Linked DNA regions of Sinorhizobium sp. BG8. The protein of the gene in region 1 interacts with the protein of each later gene in a pairwise test. Links are inferred from orthologs where the notes say so. Each region holds a gene or a part of one and is shown in the gene's direction. Other genes may lie near its edges.

Region 1 (4,105 bases):
ATTCGATCCCTTCCGATTGTCCAGACGCGTCTGGCCTTCCGGATCCGCGTCGCGATATGGCTCGCTTGACACGTGAACAAAAATAGAACAAAATAAAAACATACAAAGAAAGGGAGCCTTGCAATGACCGATTTTCTGCGTGACCTCGCTGCATTCGCATCCATGGCCATGTTCGTGGCGAGCTTCTCCGTCATCATCCTCGGAATGTAGAGACTACCTTCGCAGTCGCAATCGGCCGCCCGGGTGTTTGGTTCTGCGTGGTCCCTCCGTTTGATATCGGGGAAAAGGGCGGTCGTGCGCTGCCGTTATGGACTCACGAGCGGCGAATCCGTGTATCGTCACCTCTTCTTCGATGAGGTGCAGGTATGGCGGGTGATACGACGGCGACGGTTTCCGGAGACGAGGCGAAAGGATCGCCGGCTTTCGTGCATCTGAGGGTGCATTCGGCCTTTTCCCTGCTCGAAGGGGCGCTGCCCATCAAGAAGATTGTCGGCAAGGCGGTCTCGGACGGCCAGCCGGCCATTGCCATCACCGACACGAACAACCTGTTTGCGGCTCTGGAATTTTCCCAGAAGGCGGTCGGCGACGGCATTCAGCCGGTGATCGGCTGCCAGCTCTCGATCGACATGGAGGACGAAGGTGACGGTGAGCGGCGCGGCGGTCAGGCCCAGCTTGCCAAGCTCCCGTCCGTGGTCCTGCTCGCTGCGACGGAGGAGGGTTATGTTCGCCTTGTTGAACTGGTGAGCCGCGCCTATCTCGGCGGCGAGGGCGGCCAGTCTGTGCGCATCGCGCTTTCCTGGCTGGAGGAGGGCACTGAAGGGCTCATCGCCCTCACGGGCGCTTCCACGGGACCCGTCGACATGGCACTCATCGCGGGCCAGCCTACGGTCGCGGCCTCGAGGCTCTCCGCGCTGAAGCGGCTCTTTGGAGATCGCCTCTATGTCGAGCTGCAGCGGCACGGACGCTACGACCGGCAGCACGAACGCCGCATGATCGAATTCGCCTATGCACAGGACCTGCCGCTGGTCGCGACCAACGAGCCGTTCTTTCCGTCGCCGGACGACTACGACGCTCACGACGCTCTCATGGCCGTCGCGCACAATGCCATGGTGTCGGACGACAGCCGTTTCCGCCTGTCGCCGGATCACTACCTCAAGAGCCGGAAGGACATGGCGGCGCTCTTCGCCGACATGCCGGAGGCGCTCGAGAACACCGTCGAGATTGCGCGGCGATGCTCCTTCATCCTGAAGACGCGTGGGCCGATCCTGCCGCGCTTCACCGGTGCCACCGACGATCCCGCGGAGGCCGAGCGTGCCGAATCCGCGGAACTCCGCCGCCAGGCGGCCGAAGGGCTGGAAGAGCGAATGGACAAGCTCGGCCTTTCGCCGGGTTATTCGCGCGAGGACTATGTGGAGCGCCTTGATTTCGAGCTCGGCGTCATCGAGCGAATGAAATTTCCGGGCTACTTCCTGATCGTTTCCGACTTCATCAAGTGGGCCAAGCAGCAGAACATACCCGTCGGACCCGGCCGTGGTTCGGGTGCAGGCTCGCTGGTCGCCTATGCGCTGACCATCACCGATGTCGATCCGCTGCGGTTCTCTCTTCTGTTCGAGCGCTTCCTGAACCCCGAACGTGTGTCGATGCCGGACTTCGACATCGACTTCTGCCAGGACCGCCGCGAAGAGGTGATCCGCTACGTCCAGCGGAAGTATGGCCGCGAACAGGTGGCGCAGATCATCACCTTCGGTTCGCTGCAGGCGCGCGCGGCCTTGCGGGATGTCGGGCGAGTCCTCGAAATGCCCTACGGGCAGGTCGACCGGATCTGCAAGCTGGTGCCGAACAATCCTGCGAACCCGACGCCCCTCTACAAGGCGATCGAGGAGGAGCCCAAGCTGCAGGAAGAGGCGGAGAACGAGCCGGTCGTCGCACGCCTGCTCGACATCGCCCAGAAGATCGAGGGGCTTTACCGCCACGCCTCGACGCATGCCGCCGGCATCGTCATCGGCGACAGGCCGCTGTCGCAGCTCGTGCCGATGTATCGCGATCCGCGCTCCGACATGCCCGTCACCCAGTTCAACATGAAATGGGTGGAGCAGGCCGGCCTCGTGAAGTTCGACTTCCTCGGGCTGAAGACCCTGACCGTTCTCAAGACCGCGGTGGATTTCATCCGCAAGCGCGAGATCGAGGTGAAGCTCGAAAGCCTGCCGCTGGATGACGGCCTGACCTACGAGATGCTGTCGCGCGGCGAAACGGTCGGCGTCTTCCAGGTTGAAAGTGCCGGCATGCGCAAGGCGCTCATCGGCATGCGTCCGGACTGCATCGAGGACATCATCGCGCTCGTGGCCCTCTACCGGCCGGGCCCGATGGAGAACATCCCGGTCTACAACGCCCGCAAGCACGGTGAAGAGGAGATCGAATCGATCCATCCGATGATCGATCATCTCCTGAAGGAAACCCAGGGCGTTATCGTCTACCAGGAACAGGTGATGCAGATCGCCCAGGTTCTGTCGGGATACTCTCTCGGCGAGGCCGATCTGCTTCGCCGCGCCATGGGTAAGAAGATCAAGGAGGAGATGGACAAGCAGCGTGCCCGCTTCGTCGAGGGCGCGGTGAAGAACGGCGTCTCCAAGCCGCAATCCGACCTCATCTTCGACCTGCTCGCCAAGTTCGCGAACTACGGCTTCAACAAGTCGCACGCCGCCGCCTACGCCATCGTCTCCTACCAGACGGCCTACCTCAAGGCGCACTATCCAGTCGAGTTCCTCGCCGCGTCGATGACCTACGACATGTCGAACACGGACAAGCTCAACGATTTCAGGCAGGATGCTGCGCGCCTCGGCATCAAGGTCGTGCCGCCTTCGGTGCAGACGTCGTTTGCTCATTTCGAGACCGGCGAAAACCGCATCTACTATGCGCTTGCGGCAATCAAGGGCGTTGGCGAGGCCGCGGTTCAGCACATCGTCGACGTGCGCGGCGACCGTCCCTTCGAAAGCCTCGAGGACTTTTGCCTTAGGATCGACCCCAAGTTCGTCAACCGGCGCGTCTTTGAAAGCCTGATTTCCGCAGGTGCCTTCGATTGTTTCGGCCATGACCGTGCCGCGCTGATCGGCGGGATGGACCGCCTGCTCGGCTATGCCCAACGTGCGCAGGAAAACAAGACAAGCGGCCAGAGCGACATGTTCGGTGCGGGCGCCGCAACCGGTCCGGAGGTCATTTCATTTCCCTCCTACACGCCTTGGCTCGCATCCGAGAAGCTGCACCGGGAGTTCCAGGTGCTCGGCTTCTACCTCTCCGCCCATCCGCTCGACACCTACAACGTGATGCTCGCGAAGATGCGGGTTCAAGGCTTCTCGGATTTTGCAGCGGCAGTGAAGAAGGGCGCAACGGCAGGACGCCTCGCCGGCACTGTAACCTCCAAGCAGGAGCGCAAGACACGCACCGGCAACAAGATGGGGATCGTCGCCTTCTCCGATGCCTCGGGCCAGTTCGAGGCCGTGCTGTTCTCCGAGATGCTGAACCAGTACCGTGACCTGCTGGAGCCCGGGAAATCGCTGGTGATGACGGTGCAGGCGGAAGAGCGGCCGGAGGGGATCGGTATGCGTATCCAGACATTGCGCTCCCTGGAGGAAGAAGCCCTTCAGCAGCAGAAGGCGCTACGCGTCTATGTGCGCGATTCAGGCCCCTTGCGATCCATCGCCTCGCATCTCAACGCCAAGGGCGACGGCCTCGTCTCCTTTATCGTCATCAAGGACAACGGCCAGCGCGAGATCGAAGTGGAGCTGAACGAGCGCTACAGGATCTCGCCGGAGATTGCCGCCGCGCTGCGCACGGCGCCAGGCGTGATCGACGTGGAACTGGTCTAGGGGCAAAACCTTGCTGAGGTGAACGCTGGCCCGGCGGCGGATCGTGCCGTTGTGCCTGATCGGACCGGGTTGCTCTCCTCGGGGAGAGCCGCCGTCGGCCGGGAAGATTGTCCGCTGGATATCTTAGGCTGCGCCTCCGGTAGAAAGTCGAGGCCCTTTGGGTGTTCACTTGATGGTGACGACTGAGCTCTCGACCTTGTGCCTATTGCTCACGCGGCTGCCGGAGCCGGCGCTCTCGCGGG
Region 2 (2,919 bases), 1.7 Mb from region 1 along the record:
GCGCGGTGATCCTCGGAGCCGGGGGTGCGAGCCGCGCCGTCATCCAGGCCGTCCGGGACAGGGGTTTTCGCGAGGTCCATGTCGTGAACCGGACCGTGGCACGGGCACGTGAACTCGCCGACCGCTTCGGAGAAAAAGTGCATGCGCACTCCCTTGATGCACTTGCGGAGGTCACCGTCGGCGCCGGGCTGTTCGTCAACACCACCTCTCTCGGAATGGACGGGGAGCAGGCCCCGACGATTGATTTCTCGACAATGAGAGATGGCGCCATCGTCACCGACATCGTCTACGTCCCCCTGCGAACACCTTTTCTGCGCCAGGCGGAAGAACAGGGAGTTGCGACTGTCGATGGTCTCGGCATGCTCCTCCATCAGGCCGCGCCCGGTTTCGAACGCTGGTTCGGTGTTCGCCCGGAGGTGGACGCAAAGCTCCGGCAGATGATCATCGACGATATGGAGAGCCATCCGTGATCGTGGTCGGCCTGACGGGATCGATTGGCACCGGTAAATCGACGACTTCGGCAATGTTCAGGGAACTCGGGATACCGGTTCATGACGCCGACGACACCGTCCACGCCCTTTATGGCGGCAAGGCGGTAGGGCCGATCGGACGGAGCTTTCCCGATGCGGTGAAGAATGGCGTAGTCGACCGCAAAGCCCTTTCGGCAATCCTTGCCGACCACCCGGAACGTTTCTCTGAACTCGAGGCCATCGTGCACCCTCTGGTGCGACAGGAGGAGCAGGCCTTCATAACCAGGGAACGGACGTCGGGCAGCAAGATCGCGGTCCTGGACGTTCCTTTGCTGTTCGAGACTGGCGGCGAAAATCGGGTCGACAAGGTTGTTGTCGTGACCTGTGATCCGGAAATCCAACGGCAGCGCGTGCTCGCCCGGCCCAATATGACGCCCGAAAAGTTCGAGTTGGTGCTTTCCCGTCAAATGCCGGACGCGGAGAAACGGCGGCGAGCGGATTTTGTGGTCGACACTGGAAAGGGACTTGAAGCCGCGAGGCAACAGGTGGAAGACATTGTAGAGACCCTTGCCGGTCGGAGAGGCTGAAAGCGGACCAATGCGCGAGATCATATTCGATACGGAAACAACCGGCCTCGACAATCGGGCCGACCGGGTGATTGAAATCGGCGGCATCGAACTGGAAAACCACTTCCCGACCGGGCGGACGTTCCACGTCTATATCAATCCCGGCGACAGGAAGGTGCACCCGGACGCTCTCGCCGTGCACGGCATCACCGATGAGTTCCTGGCGGGCAAGCCTTTGTTTTCGGCGATCGTCGAAGAACTGCAGGCCTTCTTCAAGGGCGCACGATGGGTCGCCCATAATGCGAACTTCGATATGGGCTTCATCAACGCGGAATTCGAACGGCTCGGCATAGCGCCTGTTCCCGCCGATGAGGTTCTGGATACGCTGGCACTTGCACGGCGCAAGCATCCAATGGGTCCGAATTCGCTGGACGCCCTTTGCCGGCGCTATGGTATCGACAATTCGCATCGAACCAAGCATGGCGCGCTCCTGGACTCCGAACTTCTCGCCGAGGTCTACATAGAGATGATCGGCGGCCGCCAGGCGGCTCTCGGACTTGGTGTGGAAACGCGCCAAAAGCGGTCTGATCAGGACGAACGGGACGACGTCCTGATTCCACTTCCTGTGCGCGAACACCCCTTGCCTCCCAGGATCACCGAGGAAGATCTCGCCAAGCATGCTGCAATGGTCGGGAAAATCGGTGCGGGTGCAATCTGGAACAAGTACGGCGAGTAAGCTGAGCTTCCATCAGCAGTGGGAGCTATGGGATCTTGAAACAAAAACGCCCGGCGTTGAGCCGGGCGTCTGCAAAACCGATGGATACGGTCTCAGTTCGGTGCATTCGCGACTTTCGATTTCAGCTGTTCCTCAGCCATGCGCTGTGTAAACATCTGCGCGAAATCGATGGGGTCGATCATCAGCGGCGGGAAGCCGCCATTGCGCGTTGCGTCCGCGATGATCTGCCGCGCGAAGGGGAAGAGCAAGCGCGGGCACTCGATGAAGAGCACCGGCAGCATGTGTTCCTGGGGGAAACCGGAAATGCGGAACACGCCGCCGTAAGCGAGTTCGGTGTGGAAGAGAATCTTGTCATCTTCCTTTGCGTCGGCACTCAGCGAGAGTACGACATCGAATTCCGTTTCGGACAACGGATTTGCGTTGACGTTCACGTTGATGTTGATCGCCGGGGCCTTTTCCCGTGCCTGAAGGGAGCGCGGCGCGCCCGGGTTCTCAAAGGAGAAGTCCTTCACGTACTGGGCCAGGATATTGAGCGACGGGCTGTTTCCGGATTCTGAATCGGTTGACATTGGACTTTCCTCGGGTCGTCATGCAGGTGTGGCCATCTACCATTTCGGCCTACTGCTTACAACCCTGCGATCACCGCTCCGAATTGCGCTGGAAGTCGTCGGAGTCGAGGTCGATCGTATGAATTTCGGGCTGTCTGCGGTCTGCATCGGGCGTGGAGGAGGGGATGTCCACCACGACGACGCCCTTCAGCAGTCGCTTCCATACCCATTGCCGAACGGGCGGAAGGAACAAGGCGATACCCAGGACGTCTGTAAGGAAGCCGGGAATGAGGAGCAACAGGCCTGCGACCACGATCATCGCGGCATCGAGCATCTCTCGGCCGGGCAGTTTGCCTTCCTGAGCCGCCTGACGTAGGCGCAACAGGGCGCCAAAACCCTGGATGCGCATCAGGAGGATGCCGAGAACGCCGGACAGCAGGACCAGCGACAGGGTCGGCAGCACGCCTATCTGGCGGCCGACGAGAATGAAACAGGCGATTTCGCCGAGTGGCAGTAGAAGAAATAGAACCGCCGGAATGAGTCTCAACATGGTGTCTCGTTTCGTATTGCCGTGTCAGGAAGGTGCGAGAACGCGCGCC

Evidence for each region.
Region 2: the proteins of dnaE (region 1) and dnaQ interact in binary tests that used the Escherichia coli proteins (3 or more experiments, as listed by UniProt). The link is inferred for Sinorhizobium sp. BG8 from one-to-one orthologs.

What each region holds. Positions count from the first base shown.
Region 1 is NZ_CP044011.1:2,372,387-2,376,491, forward strand. Bases 29-4,063 are described here. They hold dnaE (DNA polymerase III subunit alpha), read left to right. Parts: upstream 29-365; coding sequence 366-3,863; downstream 3,864-4,063. Other genes in these bases: F3Y30_RS11120 (L,D-transpeptidase family protein), read right to left, coding at 4,029-4,063. Also shown: more of F3Y30_RS11120, read right to left, coding at 4,064-4,105. UniProt on the Escherichia coli protein: DNA polymerase III is a complex, multichain enzyme responsible for most of the replicative synthesis in bacteria. This DNA polymerase also exhibits 3' to 5' exonuclease activity. The alpha chain is the DNA polymerase catalytic subunit.
Region 2 is NZ_CP044011.1:649,407-652,325, forward strand. Bases 71-2,919 are described here. They hold dnaQ (DNA polymerase III subunit epsilon), read left to right. Parts: upstream 71-1,067; coding sequence 1,068-1,772; downstream 1,773-2,919. Other genes in these bases: F3Y30_RS02965 (shikimate dehydrogenase), read left to right, coding at 71-470; coaE (dephospho-CoA kinase), read left to right, coding at 467-1,057; secB (protein-export chaperone SecB), read right to left, coding at 1,865-2,341; F3Y30_RS02985 (FxsA family protein), read right to left, coding at 2,412-2,870. In the rest of the region: more of F3Y30_RS02965, read left to right, coding at 1-70. UniProt on the Escherichia coli protein: DNA polymerase III is a complex, multichain enzyme responsible for most of the replicative synthesis in bacteria. The epsilon subunit contain the editing function and is a proofreading 3'-5' exonuclease.